2 regions of the Thermoanaerobacterium xylanolyticum LX-11 genome follow, and region 2 is predicted to be linked to the other one. Evidence: riboswitches for the same ligand, from Rfam matches in the RefSeq annotation. Region 2 holds a riboswitch; the other holds the start of a gene.
The links. Region 2 has a riboswitch for cobalamin ahead of THEXY_RS09985 (ABC transporter substrate-binding protein). Riboswitches for the same ligand answer to the same signal wherever they lie in the genome.
Positions count from the first base shown of each region.

Region 1: it holds a riboswitch for cobalamin, as region 2 does, so the genes downstream of both, metE (5-methyltetrahydropteroyltriglutamate--homocysteine S-methyltransferase) here and THEXY_RS09985 (ABC transporter substrate-binding protein) in region 2, are expected to answer to the same signal.

Region 1 is NC_015555.1:919,045-926,639, forward strand. Features, by position in the region: gene THEXY_RS04515 (polysaccharide deacetylase family protein) at 30-971, opposite strand; gene ytaF (sporulation membrane protein YtaF) at 1,128-1,727, opposite strand; cobalamin riboswitch at 2,066-2,249, shown strand; gene metE (5-methyltetrahydropteroyltriglutamate--homocysteine S-methyltransferase) at 2,285-4,582, shown strand; gene THEXY_RS04530 (YibE/F family protein) at 4,668-5,819, opposite strand; gene THEXY_RS04535 (PIG-L deacetylase family protein) at 5,976-7,385, shown strand.
Region 2 is NC_015555.1:2,032,557-2,040,151, reverse strand. Features, by position in the region: gene THEXY_RS09995 (hypothetical protein) at 1-409, shown strand, start outside; gene THEXY_RS09990 (hypothetical protein) at 477-1,139, shown strand; cobalamin riboswitch at 1,538-1,709, shown strand; gene THEXY_RS09985 (ABC transporter substrate-binding protein) at 1,855-2,805, shown strand; gene THEXY_RS09980 (FecCD family ABC transporter permease) at 2,807-3,796, shown strand; gene THEXY_RS09975 (ABC transporter ATP-binding protein) at 3,798-4,598, shown strand; gene THEXY_RS09970 (cobyrinic acid a,c-diamide synthase CobB) at 4,591-5,973, shown strand; gene THEXY_RS09965 (cobyric acid synthase) at 5,963-7,477, shown strand; gene cbiB (adenosylcobinamide-phosphate synthase CbiB) at 7,479-7,595, shown strand, end outside.

The DNA of each region.
Region 1 (7,595 bases), 1.1 Mb from region 2:
GCGGAACATGAAGTAGCTAATACTATTGACTATTGATAAGCTTTCATAAGTTCAGATACTGTCACAAAAGAATATCCTTTAGATCTGAGTTTTACAATTATCTGTGGCAATGCTGCTAATGTTTCTGAATTACCCTCATGCATAAGAATGACTGAGCCAGAAGATGATTTTGATACAATTGTATTAATTATATTTGGTATTCCGGGCCTTTTCCAATCATCTGGATCAACAGTCCAAAGCACAACATGAAGTCCCAATGCATTTGATATTTTCACGAGAGTATTATTGAATGCTCCATATGGAGGCCTAAATAAATCGGGTTTTACTCCCGTTGTGTTGACGACAATTGCCTGCGTCTTATAAAGCTCGTCAATCATCTGCTCAGGTGTCATTAAAGGCATATATTTGTGACTGTATGAATGAATACCTATTTCATTGCCATTTTCTGCAATATACGTAAGCAAATTAGGATTTTTTTCGGCCATTTTCCCTACAATAAAAAAAGTGGATTTAACATTTAAGCTTTTTAAAACATCTACATATTTTTTAGTAAACTCTTTTGAAGGTCCATCATCAAATGTAAGTGCCAGTAATTTGTTGGCTTTTTTGTTACTGCTGAATATAGGGGTATTAAGAGGCATTGGGCTTTCAAATAGTTCATTTCTGTTGCTTCTGTCTACCAGCGATAATATTTCATTATCAGATATTGCGTTTGATGATATTATAGATGTAATTTTACTTGTACTACTTTTAATCGGATACTCTGTAGAAGTAACAGCAGTTGTTATAGGCTCATTATAACTTTTGCTTGCTTTTTTAGCTTTTATCTTAGATACAATTTTAACAGATTTGACATTGTTTGCAGAATTATGTTTGAAAAATAGGCTTTTGCCATAAAAAAAAGTAAATCCTATTATTACTAATATAAGAAAAAGTAAGATAGCTGATTTTTTTGACTTAATTAATGTCATCATTTATCACTCCGATATACTAAACAAAAGATTACTCTTATAGCATAAACCAAATTACTCTAAAAATCAATTTTTAGAAATATTCGATAGATGTTTAATAAATAGCCCATCTTTTATAGGTGGGAGATTTTTTACATATCATAAAAATTTAACGATTTAAATAAAAATTTCGTATATACCTAAAAAGACAATTAAAATTCCAGAGACCAATGGTGCATAATTGCCAAATATTTTGGCTAAGTAAGTATTGCCAAGCATAAAACCTAAAAGAATGGATAATAAACTGAAAATAATTGTTAATAATGTAGTAAAATATATGTTAAGTCCTGTAATGCTTGCTCCAATTCCCAAACCTAAATTGTTTATTGTTAAACCAAAAGCAAGGATAATAGATTCTTTCATATCTATATATTTTGAATTATCCATGTCTGTGATTTTTGAATTAATCAGGATTTCGTAATTATTTTTAAAGTTAAAAGTATCTGTTTTTCGTTTCTTGTAATAGTCTAAAATAAACCATAGTCCTAACATAATAAGTATAAGACTGCCAACAATATTTGATATGTTTGTGGGTAAAAATCTATTTATAAGTAATCCTATAGACATTGATAGAAATGTACCAATACCAGATACTAAAGCGATTAGAATATTACTTAATATCCCAATTCTTATTTTTTTAATCCCATATGCTATGGCTACAGTAAAGTTATCGATATTTGCTGATATTGAGAATAATAAACTTGATATAACATGCATAGTAAAACCCCCTATTTTAATATGTCTTTATATTATATTCTTCATTTGAGAATTATGTTACGTGAAGCTTATCAAAAAGTTTTGCTATTTGTGACTTAAATAAAATTTTTTTAGGTCAAAAATCGTGTGAAATAGCAATGAAATGTAGAAATAAAACTTCACTATTTTTTTGAAAGAATGAGTTAGAAAAAGAGAAATAAGTTAGTTCAATTAAATAACTTATCTTCTGTTTTTGTATTTTGAAAATTCGTTCTTGACATATTATTTTCATAATAGTAAAATAAACATAAATGTTTTTAAAATAGTTGTCATTCATATCTTCAATAAGGATATGGAAAGAGATAATTCGCATATAAGGTGCTTCTTTAAAAAAGAAGATAATAGGGAATCAAGTGAGAATCTTGAACAGCACCCACTACTGTATTTTGGACGAACGTTTCGTATACCACTATCTAAATGATAGGAAGGGAAACAAGTAGGATGAAGATAAGTCAGGAGACCTGCCTTATGTGTAAATAAAACCAAATCTTTGGGAATGAAGATAAGGAGGAAAAATAATGAAAACAACAATAGTAGGTTATCCACGCATTGGAGTAAACCGCGAATTGAAGAAAGTGGTAGAAAAGTATTTTAAAGGCGAAATTGGTTTAAGTAAACTTTTTGCAGAATCTAAGCAATTGAGAAAAAAATATTGGTTGGTACAAAAAGAAAAAGGTATAGACTATATTCCATCTAATGATTTTTCATTTTATGATAACATGTTGGATATGGCATTTCTTTTAAATGTTATTCCTAAAAGGTATAAGCAGTTAGATCTTTTACCTATTGATACATATTTTGCTATGGCTAGAGGATATCAAGATATTGAAGAAGATGTAAAAGCTTTACCTATGAAAAAATGGTTTAATACAAATTATCATTATATAGTTCCTGAAATAGACGATGATACTGAATTTTTTTTAAATGATACAAAACCTTTTGATTTATATAGAGAAGCAAAGGAATTGGGAATAAATACAAGACCTATTATAATAGGTATGTTTACATTTTTAAAGTTAGCAAGATTTAACACTAAGAGAACTTTTGAAGAAATTTTATTTGAATTAACAAATACATATATAGAAATTTTAAAAAAATTTGAGGAATTAGGAACTGAATGGATTCAAATAGATGAACCTATATTGGTAACAGATTTAACGCAAGAAGACATTAATTTATTTAAAATAGCTTACAAGAAGTTATTGGCCAAAAAAAGAAATACAAAAATATTAATTCAGACGTATTTTGGAGATGTAAGAGATATTTATGAAACGTTGATAGAATTGGATTTTGATGGATTAGGTTTAGATTTAGTAGAAGGAATAAAAAATGTTGATTTAATAAAAAGATCTGGTTTCCCCTCCAATAAAATTTTATCAGCAGGTATTGTAAATGGGAAAAATATATGGCGAAATGATTATAAAAAAAGCATGGAATTGATAAGAATATTAGAACAATTTGTTATGCCGGAAAATATATGGCTCAGTACATCTTGTTCACTTCTGCATGTTCCGTATACGCTTCTTAATGAAGAAAGTATTGAAGAAAATATAAAAGAATTTTTGGCATTTGCAGAAGAAAAACTGGAAGAACTTAAGGATTTAAAGAGTTTATGTATTGATTATGACTTTGAGAAGAATGACCTTTATATATTTAATCAACAGGTTTTGAAGAGGAAAATAACAGATTCATTAAGTTTTGATGCTGAGATTCGTTCAAATGTTAAAAATTTAAATGAAGAAGATTTTATTCGAAAAGATAAATTTGAAAATCGCATTTTAGTCCAAAAGGAAAAATTTAAGCTTCCTATTTTGCCAACGACTACTATAGGTTCTTTTCCTCAAACATCTGAGGTGAGAAGAATTCGTCAGCTATGGAGGAAAGGAGAAATAACGGAGACTGAATATGAGCAACAATTGCAGAAAAAAATAAAAGAAATAATTGATTTTCAAGAAAAAATAGGGCTTGACGTGCTTGTTCATGGAGAATATGAACGAAACGACATGGTTGAGTATTTCGGACAATTATTAGAAGGATTTTTGTTTACACAAAATGGGTGGGTACAATCATATGGAACAAGATGTGTAAAACCTCCAATAATATTTGGAGATGTAAAACGAAAGGAACCGATGACAGTCAAATGGATTAAGTTTGCTCAAAAACAAACTGATAAAATTGTAAAAGGAATTTTAACTGGGCCAATTACTATTTTAAATTGGTCATTTCCGAGAGAAGATTTAGAATTAAGAGAAATAGCATATCAAATTGCTTTAGCTATTAGAGATGAGGTGTTAGACTTAGAAGCGGCAGGAATTAGAATTATACAAATTGATGAAGCAGCTTTAAGAGAGAAATTACCTTTGAGAAAAAAGGAGTGGAACGACTATTTATTTTGGGCTATTCGTGCATTTCGTTTAACTCATGCAAAAGTAAAAACTGAAACTCAAATTCACACACACATGTGTTATAGTGAGTTTTCAGATATTATAAAAGAAATTGAATCTATGGATGTAGATGTGATTTCTATTGAGGCGGCACGTTCAGATTTTTCAATATTAGACTTATTTAAGGAAAATAATTTTAAACCAGAGGTAGGACCAGGGATATATGATATTCATTCACCACGAGTTCCATCGCAAAGAGAGCTGGAAGAATTGATTGAAATTATGATTAGAAAATTGGATATAAACAAATTATGGATAAACCCGGATTGTGGTTTAAAAACAAGAGAAGATGAAGAAGCAAAATTGAGCCTTATCAATATGGTTAATGCTGCTAAATCGATCCGAATGAGGGTAAAGAGCTATCCTTTTTAGGATAGCTTTTAGTTTTTTTTAAACCTGTTTTTTGCAAGTAACTTTTTATGATAGCAGTTACTTGAATACTCTTCAATAGCTACTATTATAAAATTAAGAATGTTGATGCAAGAATTGTAATAGGAATAGCAATCATTAATCCTATGCTTCCAGCTAATGTTTTTAATATTTCTGCTGCAATAATATCTTGGTTAAGAACAGTTGAAATTGAATTTATGTATGGCATAATCATAATTATTATATACATTGAGCCACCAACATAAGCAAGGATTAAAGTGTTAGCCATAGTTCCCATTATGTCTTTTCCTACATTTAAACCAGATTTTATTAATTCTATTGCAGTTATTTTATGTCTTGCCTCTTTTATTTCAAATATAGCTGAAGCTATTGACATACTTACATCCATTACTGCACCCAAAGCACCCATAATAACACTTGCAAAATAAATTCCTGTTAGATTAATGTTGTTGTTTTGAGTTATATTAATCATTGATTGTATCTCTTCATCTGTAAAGCCATTAACTCTTATCATGGAATTTAGAAAAATAACTATTGCACCGGCTACTAACACTCCACTTGAAGTACCAATAATAGCAGATAATGTTTTTCTGTTATATCCACTTATTACAAGTAAATTTATTATTACCAGTATAATACAAATTATAGAAGTTACTATAATTGAATTGTAACCATATAGTATTAAAGGTATGAGAATTTTAATTATTGTATATCCAGTTAAAAATAATGTAATGATTGACTTTAAACCTTTTATGCCACCTAAAAGAATTAACAAAATTATAAAAACCAAAGACAACTTGAATAAATATTTATCTCTCACAATTTCATAAATATATGCACTTTTTATGTTTCCATTAGAATCAAGATTTAAATATACAATAACTTCATCTCCAATTTTTGCATACTCCTGATTATTGTATTGTGAAGTGCTTGTAAATCCCGCAACAAGGTTAGGAACTGTTATTATTTTACCTTTGTATTTTCCTGATAAAAGTTCTATATCCACATTACAATATTGAGAATTATTATTTTCAACTTTAGAACTTATTTTTATAATTTTTCCATATATTTCTCCAGCATTCGTAGTGTTGGAATTATTTCTATTATTTGAAGAAACTTTTAATATTACAAATGCAATAAATAATATAGTAGTTATAATGATTATGTAGAAAATTACAGTCATTATTAAATTTGCAAAATTTCTCATTATATTAAGCAATTTATTCACCTTCTAAATCAAAAACAATTTATTGTATTGAAATCATGAATTTTTATAATTTGTTTACATCTTATTAACAATTTGTACATATATTCATGATAATATTTTATTATAAATTTGCCACAATTATGACACAAATACGAGGGGGAATTAAAATTGAACAAGAAACTATTCAAATGGAAGTATATATTTATAACTTTTACGCTAATCAGTGCCATTATTATCGCATCCGTCATGAATTTAAAAACTACTTTTGCCAATCTCACAGAAAAAAAGCCTGTTCCCAATAACGACGATCCGGGACAAAGAATACTTGTTGTCGTACCACACCCTGATGATGAATCGTTGGGAATGGCAGGTGTCATACAAAAAGCTATCGAATTGAAAAGACCTATAAAAGTAGTAATTGTAACAGATGGTGAAAGTTACAAAAAAGCTGCTCAAGTCTTTACAGGTGACATCAATCCAACACCAGCAGACTATTATAAACTTGGACTTCAAAGGCACAGTGAAAGTTTAGCTGCAATGTCTGTACTTGGCCTTCCAAAAGATGATGTAATATTTTTAGGTTTTGCTGATGGCAGTACAAGATTTTTGTGGAGCGATTTTTGGGATAACGGAAAGCCCAGGATTAGCGGTGGAACAAATGTAGCATATTCTCCATATAAAGATGTGTACAAACCTGGTGTTGCATATACAGGTGAAAATTTAGAAAATGAGCTGCAAGACATTATAAAGTCATTTAAGCCTACAGATATTTACTATCCTTTAGCAGATGACGTACATCCCGATCACTGGGCTGTAAGCAACTTCACAAGATACGCAATAATCGCACTTAATCTAAACGTAAGAGAGCACATGTTTTTAGTTCACCATCCACAATGGCCTGTTCCATGGTTATTGATGCCAAATGACTCTCTTTTACCACCAACAGACATGAAAGACAGCAACACTGTATGGCAAAGTATTCCTCTTTCGAAGCAAGAAGAAGCTAAAAAGGAAGAAGCCATTAAGCAGTATACATCCCAGATAAAAGTGATGGAGCCATTTTTAATGGCATTTGTAAGGAAAAATGAGCTTTTCGGAACAAAGCCTGTCATTACGATTCCAGAAGTTGAAACGAAGCCAAACTTATACGACAAAAACATGCCTTTCTCGCTTTTAAGCATACCAGCAGGTGGAATTCTCGAACAAGAAATCTATAAAAGCGCTGATCTTACAAAGCTTGCTTCCTTCTACTACGACAACCACTTGTATATAGGTGTTCAAACACTATCACCTATATCAAAAGATGTAAAATACAACATCGAAATGAGGTTGTTTTACAATAACAGCATAAAGAGGATCGATTTAGGATTAGTAAATGACAAGCTTTATCAGTACAGAAAAGCCAATAATTCACTTCTTAAGTCTATAGCATCAAGACCAATAATAGACAAAAATATATTGTGGATAAAATTGAATATCCCACAAAAACAGGACTTGCGCTATATATTCATGGGCTCTGACTCAATATACAAAGGAAGATTTATCGATAAGATTCCTTGGAATTTGTACAAATTTTAGCAAAAGCATATACCATTAAACTATGGCTTAATAAGTGATCTAATACTTATTAAGCCATAGTTATACATAAAAACTTTGAAAAGCAGATTATGTACTTTTCTTTTTGTCAGAAAAGAAGGAATTTAAGCGAAAATGTAGAATAAATATAAATAATGTCAAAATATACAGAATTAAATATTAAAACATTACACTAAGAAATGATACTTTTAT
Region 2 (7,595 bases):
GACGAATGGTTTAGATTCTACTGGAAACATCCCAAAAACACAAGATTCAAATGAATTTACTCCACTAAATTATAATATAAGAATTGAGAACATTAGTAAGGAAAAATTAAATAACATTAAAATTGTTGTATTTCTTGACAAAGGGCTTGAGCCTTATATAATATCTGGACTTGTGTATTTTGGAACACCAATTCAACAGAGAATAGATTTAAATGCACCAAATACAAAGAAAAAAGATAATTGTATTGATGTTAGCAGATCTGCATGGCTACCCAATCTCTCTCAAATAGATGCAGATGAAAGGCAGAAAATATTAGATTCAATCAAAAAGCCTATAAAATTGATAATAAAATGGGACGGCGGGGAAGAAGACTTATTGCTGCAAAATTTTGATATAAAAATGTATTGATGTCCCTCAACGGGGCTATTTTTCTTGAACAGCTACTATATTCGCTATATGATGTGAGGTGATATCAATGAATCTATATAAGCAATTATACTTAGGGGATTTAGGCAATCGCATGGTTTACATATATGAAATATTTCTTATTAATGTAGCTGTATTGATGATTGTTTGGCTTGGCTTTTCGCTTTATAAATGGAGACGATCTGGAAATAGGAATTTCATAAAATGGTGTGGGATAATAGTTGGTATTCTTTTTACTTTGGGATTGTATATACTGATTTTTTCTAAGATATTTTCTGGACCACAATATTTTGTTGCCTCCCAAACTGGCATTTACATTCCAAGATCAGTTGATATACTGGAGAATAACTATACAGGCGATAGGGACCAAGAGCTACGTTACATCGTTATGAAGTTCAATAAGACCCAAATGGATGATTTCATAAAATCTGCAGAAGAAAAAGGATGGAAGTTTGGCACAGTGATACCGTACTCATTAGCAAAATCACTACCACAACCTAATTTAATGCTTGGGAGAAAATATCCATTTCCAAAAGTGAAACGAGATGGATACTATTATTTATATACAAATACAAAGTCCAAAGGTTCAACTTCTTTTAGAACTAACTATACGACTAATAAGCTATTCTTTTTGGATACTAAATCAGGTATATTGTACTTTTACTATGACAGTTTCGAACTTGCTTCGGATTTGCGTTTTGAACTTCATTAAAACAGTGTGCTTTTTGATACTACACATTTCATTTGATAATTGGCCCTTAGGGCTATTTTTTATATAAAAAAATTTTTAAAAGACTGTAACAAAATGAGGAAGAAATTTGTCTATATATTCAGAGAGGAAATTAATCTTGTGAAATTTTCGTTATATAGATAATTTGTTTTATAGAAATTGGAGGCAGAGTGTGGGATGAAAAAATACAGGGAGTTTATCTTAAAGGCATTTATTTTGATTTCAATTATTTTAGCGGTATTCATCATGTTTGTGATTTTGGATATTACAGTAGTGAAAATTTATACAGGATGAAATGAAAAAATTCATGACAAATTATTGCAAAAAAAGGCTGTTTATTTTCATTGACGCAATTTTGCATTAAAGATATAATATAGTTAAACTAAATATGGTCTTAAGGTCCGAAAGGTTAATAGGGAAAGCGGTGAGAAGCCGCTGCAGCCCCCGCTACTGTAAGCGATGATGAGGCTCAAAAAACCACTGGGGAAACCGGGAAGGTTGAGCTAAAGATGAATCGCAAGCCAGGAGACCTGCCTTAAGATGAGAAAAACACCTTCGGAGGGGAGGTTGGTAATGTGATACATATTTGCTTTAGAAAATATGGGGCATACCTTCTCGGTATGCCTTAGTTTTTTGGGTTAATGTTTATGTGTTTTGCATTTTTCAAATCTTTAAGAAATTGGAAGGAGAGATCTAAGTGAAAAAGTGGATTAAAAATATTGTAGTTTTCATCATAGTAGCAGTTCTTTCATTAAGTCTTGTTTCATGTTCTCAAACTACAAAGGAAAAAGCATCTACTAATGCTAATTCTGTGAAGACGGAAGTTAAGGATACATTCCCATTGAAAATTACTGATTTTATGGGTAGGCAAGTTACGATAAAAAAGGAGCCTAAGAGGATCGTATCCTTATCTCCATCAACGACCGAGCTGATTTACGCAATTGGCGCTGGCAAAAATGTTGTTGGTGTTACTAATTACGACGATTATCCGCCGGAGGTAAAAAGTGTTGCGAAAGTTGGAGGATATGAAGGGCCTAATATTGAAGCTATAATGGCTCAGAAACCTGATATAGTTTTTGCATCAAATCTTTCTGGGAAGGACCAGATGGAGACTATCGAGAAATCAGGCATACCAGTGGTGGTATTAGAAGCGCAAAACATAAACCAGATATATGATTCAATAAAGATATTAGGTGAGATAACAGGCAATGTAGAAAAGGGAAATGAAATAATAAGCAGCATGAAAGATAAAATTAAAGAGATCAATGATAAAGTGAAGGATTTGCCGAAAGTAAATGTGTTTTATGTTGTTGATACAAATGGGAACTGGACGGCTGGCAAGGGAACATTCATCGATGAGCTTATAACATTGGCTGGTGGAAACAATGTAGCCAGCGATGCAAACGGATGGGCACAGTACAGCATGGAGAAACTAGTACAGAAAAATCCTGATGTGATAATCACATCACCACATGCTGCAAACGCTAATGAAATAAAAAATATGGCAGGTTATAAGGATACAAAAGCGGCGAAAGATGGCAAAATATTTATAATCTCCAACGATGACATTGTCACTAAGCCATCTAATAGAATTGTCTTAGGATTAGAAGAAATTGCAAAAGATTTGCATCCGGAGGCATTTAAATAAATTGAAAGTGAGAAAAAGCTTTTATTTGATAATTTCTGCAATGGTTTTGATTGCATCCTTGATGTTTTCTGCATCAGTGGGTGCAGTCAAAATGCAATTAAAAAGCATTATTGATGTCATTTTTGGTGTTGGCAATGCTACAGACAAGATGATATTGTTGAATCTCAGATTCCCAAGAATAATTGAAGCTGCTTTTACAGGGATGGGACTTTCTGTGACAGGTACATTCTTTCAAGGTCTTCTAAAAAATCCCATGGCAGATCCTTATGTTTTAGGCATATCATCAGGAGCTGCATTTGGAGCATCTATTGCTATCGTTTTAGGGTTTGGGCTTCTTGGTCTTCAATTTTTTGCATTTGCGTTTGCTCTCATGACTATTTACGTAGTATACATCATATCCAAAAAAGGACATTACATTAAAATGCAGACGATGCTTCTTGCAGGCATTGCCATCAGTGCTTTTATGTCATCTATTATTTCTCTCATGATGCTTTTAAATCATGATGAAATGTCTCAAATAATCTTTTGGACCATGGGTGGATTTAGTCTTATTAGTTGGGGTCAGACTTTTTACACAGTGCCGATCATATTTATTGGATGTATAACGTTATACATGTTTTCAAGAGATCTCAATGTCATTATGACAGGTGAAGAAATAGCGGAGCATTTGGGAATAGATACTGAAAGAGTAAAGAAAATTATTTTGATTGTAGGGTCTTTAATAACGGCTTCTTCTGTTTCAGCAGGTGGTATAATTGGATTTGTAGGGCTTATAGTGCCACACATATCGAGGCTTATTGTAGGTTCTGACAACAGATTTTTAGTTCCTTTTAGCGGTATTGTAGGTGCAGCTTTTTTGGTGTTAGCTGACACACTGGCGAGGACTGTGATGGCTCCTGTAGAAATACCAGTTGGCATAATAACTGCTGCCTGCGGTGGTCCGTTTTTCTTATACCTTCTTGTCAAAAATAAAAATAAAGAGGTTAAGTGAAATGACAATAGTAAATGTTGAAGATCTCCATTATAGTTATGGCAATATTCAGGCTTTGAAAGGTGTAAATTTTAAGATAGATGGATATGAAATGGTTGGCATATTGGGAAGCAATGGTTCTGGCAAGACAACTCTTTTGAAGAACATTTCAGGTTATTTGAAGCCCAGCAGAGGCAATGTATTTATGATGGACAAAAGTGTCCACAAAATGCGTTCAAAAGATAGAGCAAGGATTATCGGCTATGTTCCACAGGATTTGTATTTTGACTTTGAATTTACATCTTACGATGTTGTGATGATGGGAAGGACACCTTATTTAAGGAGGTTTCAAAGAGAGACCGAAAAAGATGTAAGCATCGTAAAAGAAGCGATGATTCTTACAAACACATGGGATCTTAAGGATAGATATGTAAATGAATTAAGCGGTGGTCAAAGGCAAAGGGTTTACATTGCAAGAGCATTGGCTCAAGAGCCTAAGATTTTGTTATTGGATGAGCCGATTTCACATTTAGATGTAAAATATCAAGTAGAAGTGCTTTCAATACTTAAGCGATTGACCGCAAAGGGGATACTCGTGTTTTCTGTTCTTCATGACATCAATTTATCATCTCAATTTTGCGATTTTATTCTGCTTATGAAAGATGGAGAGATTATATCAATGGGGACGCCAAATGAAGTTATAACTGTAGAAAATATAAAGATGGTTTTTTCTGTGGATGCACATGTAATCAGAAATCCCATTACAGATACACCTCTTATTGTTATTTCAAAAAGACAAGGGGATGGTTTAAAAATTGTGTAAAGCATTTATGATAGCTGGAACTCATTCTGGTGTAGGTAAGACTACTATTACTATTGGTATAATAGGATATCTTTCCAAAAAGTACAAAGTCATTCCGTTTAAAATAGGACCTGATTACATAGACACAGCATATCACAGATTTGCATCTGGAAATTCCGCGTATAATTTGGATGTTTACATGCTTGGAGATGATTACGTAAAAAAGTCCTTTTTAAAGCACGCTTTATCTGGAGATGTAGCTTTAGTAGAAGGCGTCATGGGCATGTACGACGGAATCAATAATACAAGCTATGGCAGCAGTGCTTATGTGGCAAAACTTTTAAGCTTACCTGTCGTACTTGTCGTTGATGCATCTGGAATTGCCGCAAGTGTTTCTGCCTTAGTTAAGGGCTATATAGAATACGATAAAGATGTAAAGATTAAAGGAGTAATTTTCAATAAAGTCGGCAGCGAAAAACACTATAAGCTTTTAAAAGAATGTATCGAAAGAGATTTGGGTATAAAGGCATTTGGATATCTTCCACAAGATGATATGATAAGTCTACCCGAGAGACATCTTGGTCTTATGCCTATATACGAGACAAAGGGAGAGCACAATTTCAGCATTTTGTACGACAGAATAGGTGAGTTTATAGATGTAGATGGCATTCTCGATTCATGCGATGTGGAATTGAAAAAAGATGATTTAGACGATGGAAAAGCGGCAGCAAAGACAAAAGAAGATATCAAGATTGCATTTGCATACGATGAGGCGTTTAATTTTTACTATCAGGATAGCTTAGATTCATTGATTTATGCAGGAGTAGAGTTAATACCATTTAGTCCACTGCATGAGGATGTTATTCCTAAAGATGCAGTTGGAATTTACTTAGGTGGAGGATTTCCGGAAGTTTTTGCTGAAAGATTAAGCAAAAATCATTCTATGTTATTTTCAATTAAAGAAAGCATTGAAAAAGGAATGCCAGTCTACGCGGAATGTGGTGGTTTTATGTACCTTGCGAAAAAAATTGTTGATCTAAATGGAGATGGATACAACATGGTGGGAATATTCGATTTAGATGCCATCATGACGAAAAGGTTAGTCAATTTTGGCTACGCTGAGGCAGAAGTTGTAAAGGACAATGTGTTATTTAAAAAAGGAGATGTCATCTTTGGTCATGTTTTTCACAATTCGAAGATGTCAGGGATACACGATGATTTTGCATATGAAGTGCATAAACCACATTCTGAAGAAAAGTGGCCGTGCGGATATGTGTACAAAAATTGTTTAGGTACTTATGTTCACATCAACTTATTGAAATACCCAAATGCTGTAGAAAGATTTATAAGCCATTGCAAAGATTATGGTCGGGAGATGGGAAAGTATGGCATTTAAGATAATGCTTCAAGGTACGGCATCATCTGTTGGGAAAAGCTTGTTGGTGGCTGCTCTCTGCAGGATATTTAAGCAGGACGGATATTCGGTGGCACCATTTAAGTCACAAAATATGGCTCTTAATTCTTTTATAACAGATGAGGGTTTGGAGATGGGACGAGCACAAGCTGTACAAGCTGAAGCTGCAGGCATAAAACCGTCGGTGCTTATGAATCCCATACTTTTAAAGCCAAGCTCAGACAAAAATTGTCAAGTTATACTAAGAGGCAGAGTTTATGATAGCATGGATGCATCTTATTACCAGGAATTCAAGCCGAAACTTTTAAGCATGATAAAAGAGGATTTTGACAAGCTTAGCCAGTCGTACGACATAGTAGTGATTGAAGGTGCTGGAAGTCCTGCCGAGATAAATCTTAGAGAAAAAGACGTTGTAAATATGGGATTGGCGGAGTTGGTGGATTCACCGGTATTGATAGTAGGTGACATAGATAAAGGCGGTGTCTTCGCGTCTATTGCAGGCACACTATTGCTTTTAAATGATGATGAAAGAGAAAGGGTAAAAGGAGTCATAATAAACAAATTTAGAGGCGACTTAGAGATATTAAAGCCAGGCTTAAAGATGTTGGAGGACATAATTAAAAAAGATGTCATCGGTGTAGTTCCTTACACGGATGTATATGTTGATGAGGAGGACAGTGCGACAGATGCTTATTACGGGAGAAAAAGCGGTGGGGCTATTGATATTGCGATTTTAAATCTTCCACACATATCCAATTTTACTGATTTTGAACCATTGAAGAAGATTCAAGATGTAAATGTAAAGTACGTAAATAAAGGGGAGAAAATCGGCGACTGCGATGTATTGATAATACCAGGTACGAAAAATACGATAGGAGATCTTAAAGCACTTAAAGATGCCAGACTTCATCATGAGATTTTGAATTTGAGAAAAATGGGAAAGCTTATAATCGGCATATGTGGAGGATATCAGATGCTGGGAAAAAGGATATTGGATCCACAACACATAGAAGGGCCTGTTAGTGAGATGGAAGGTTTAGGATTATTGGATGTAGAGACAGTTATTTCACATGAAAAGATCACAACACAAGTTAAATCCCAAATTTCCGATGATTTGCCTGATTTTTTATCACCAATTAAGGGGCTATTTGTAAATGGATACGAGATACACATGGGCATAAGTTCTACAGGAGAAAAAAGTTTTTCCAATATCATTACAAGAAACGATGAAAAAATATCTGTCAGTGACGGATGTGTAAGCAGTGACGGGAAAGTGTTTGGTACGTATATGCATGGAATATTTGAAAACACGGAGTTCACAAGGAGACTTGTAAATATTTTAAGAAGTTCAAAGGGGTTAAAAGATATAGATTACATTGAAGACTACAGGAAATTTAAAGAAAGAGAGTACGACAGGTTGGCAGATGTAGTAAGAAAAAGCTTAGACATAAATAAAATTTACCAGATAATGAAAGGTAGTATCTGATATGGAAGTGATAGCTGCATATTTTTTAGATCTAATGATAGGCGATCCGCCAGGATATCCTCATCCAGTAAGACTCATGGGAAGACTAATCAGCTTTTTAGAGTGCAAATTTAGAAAG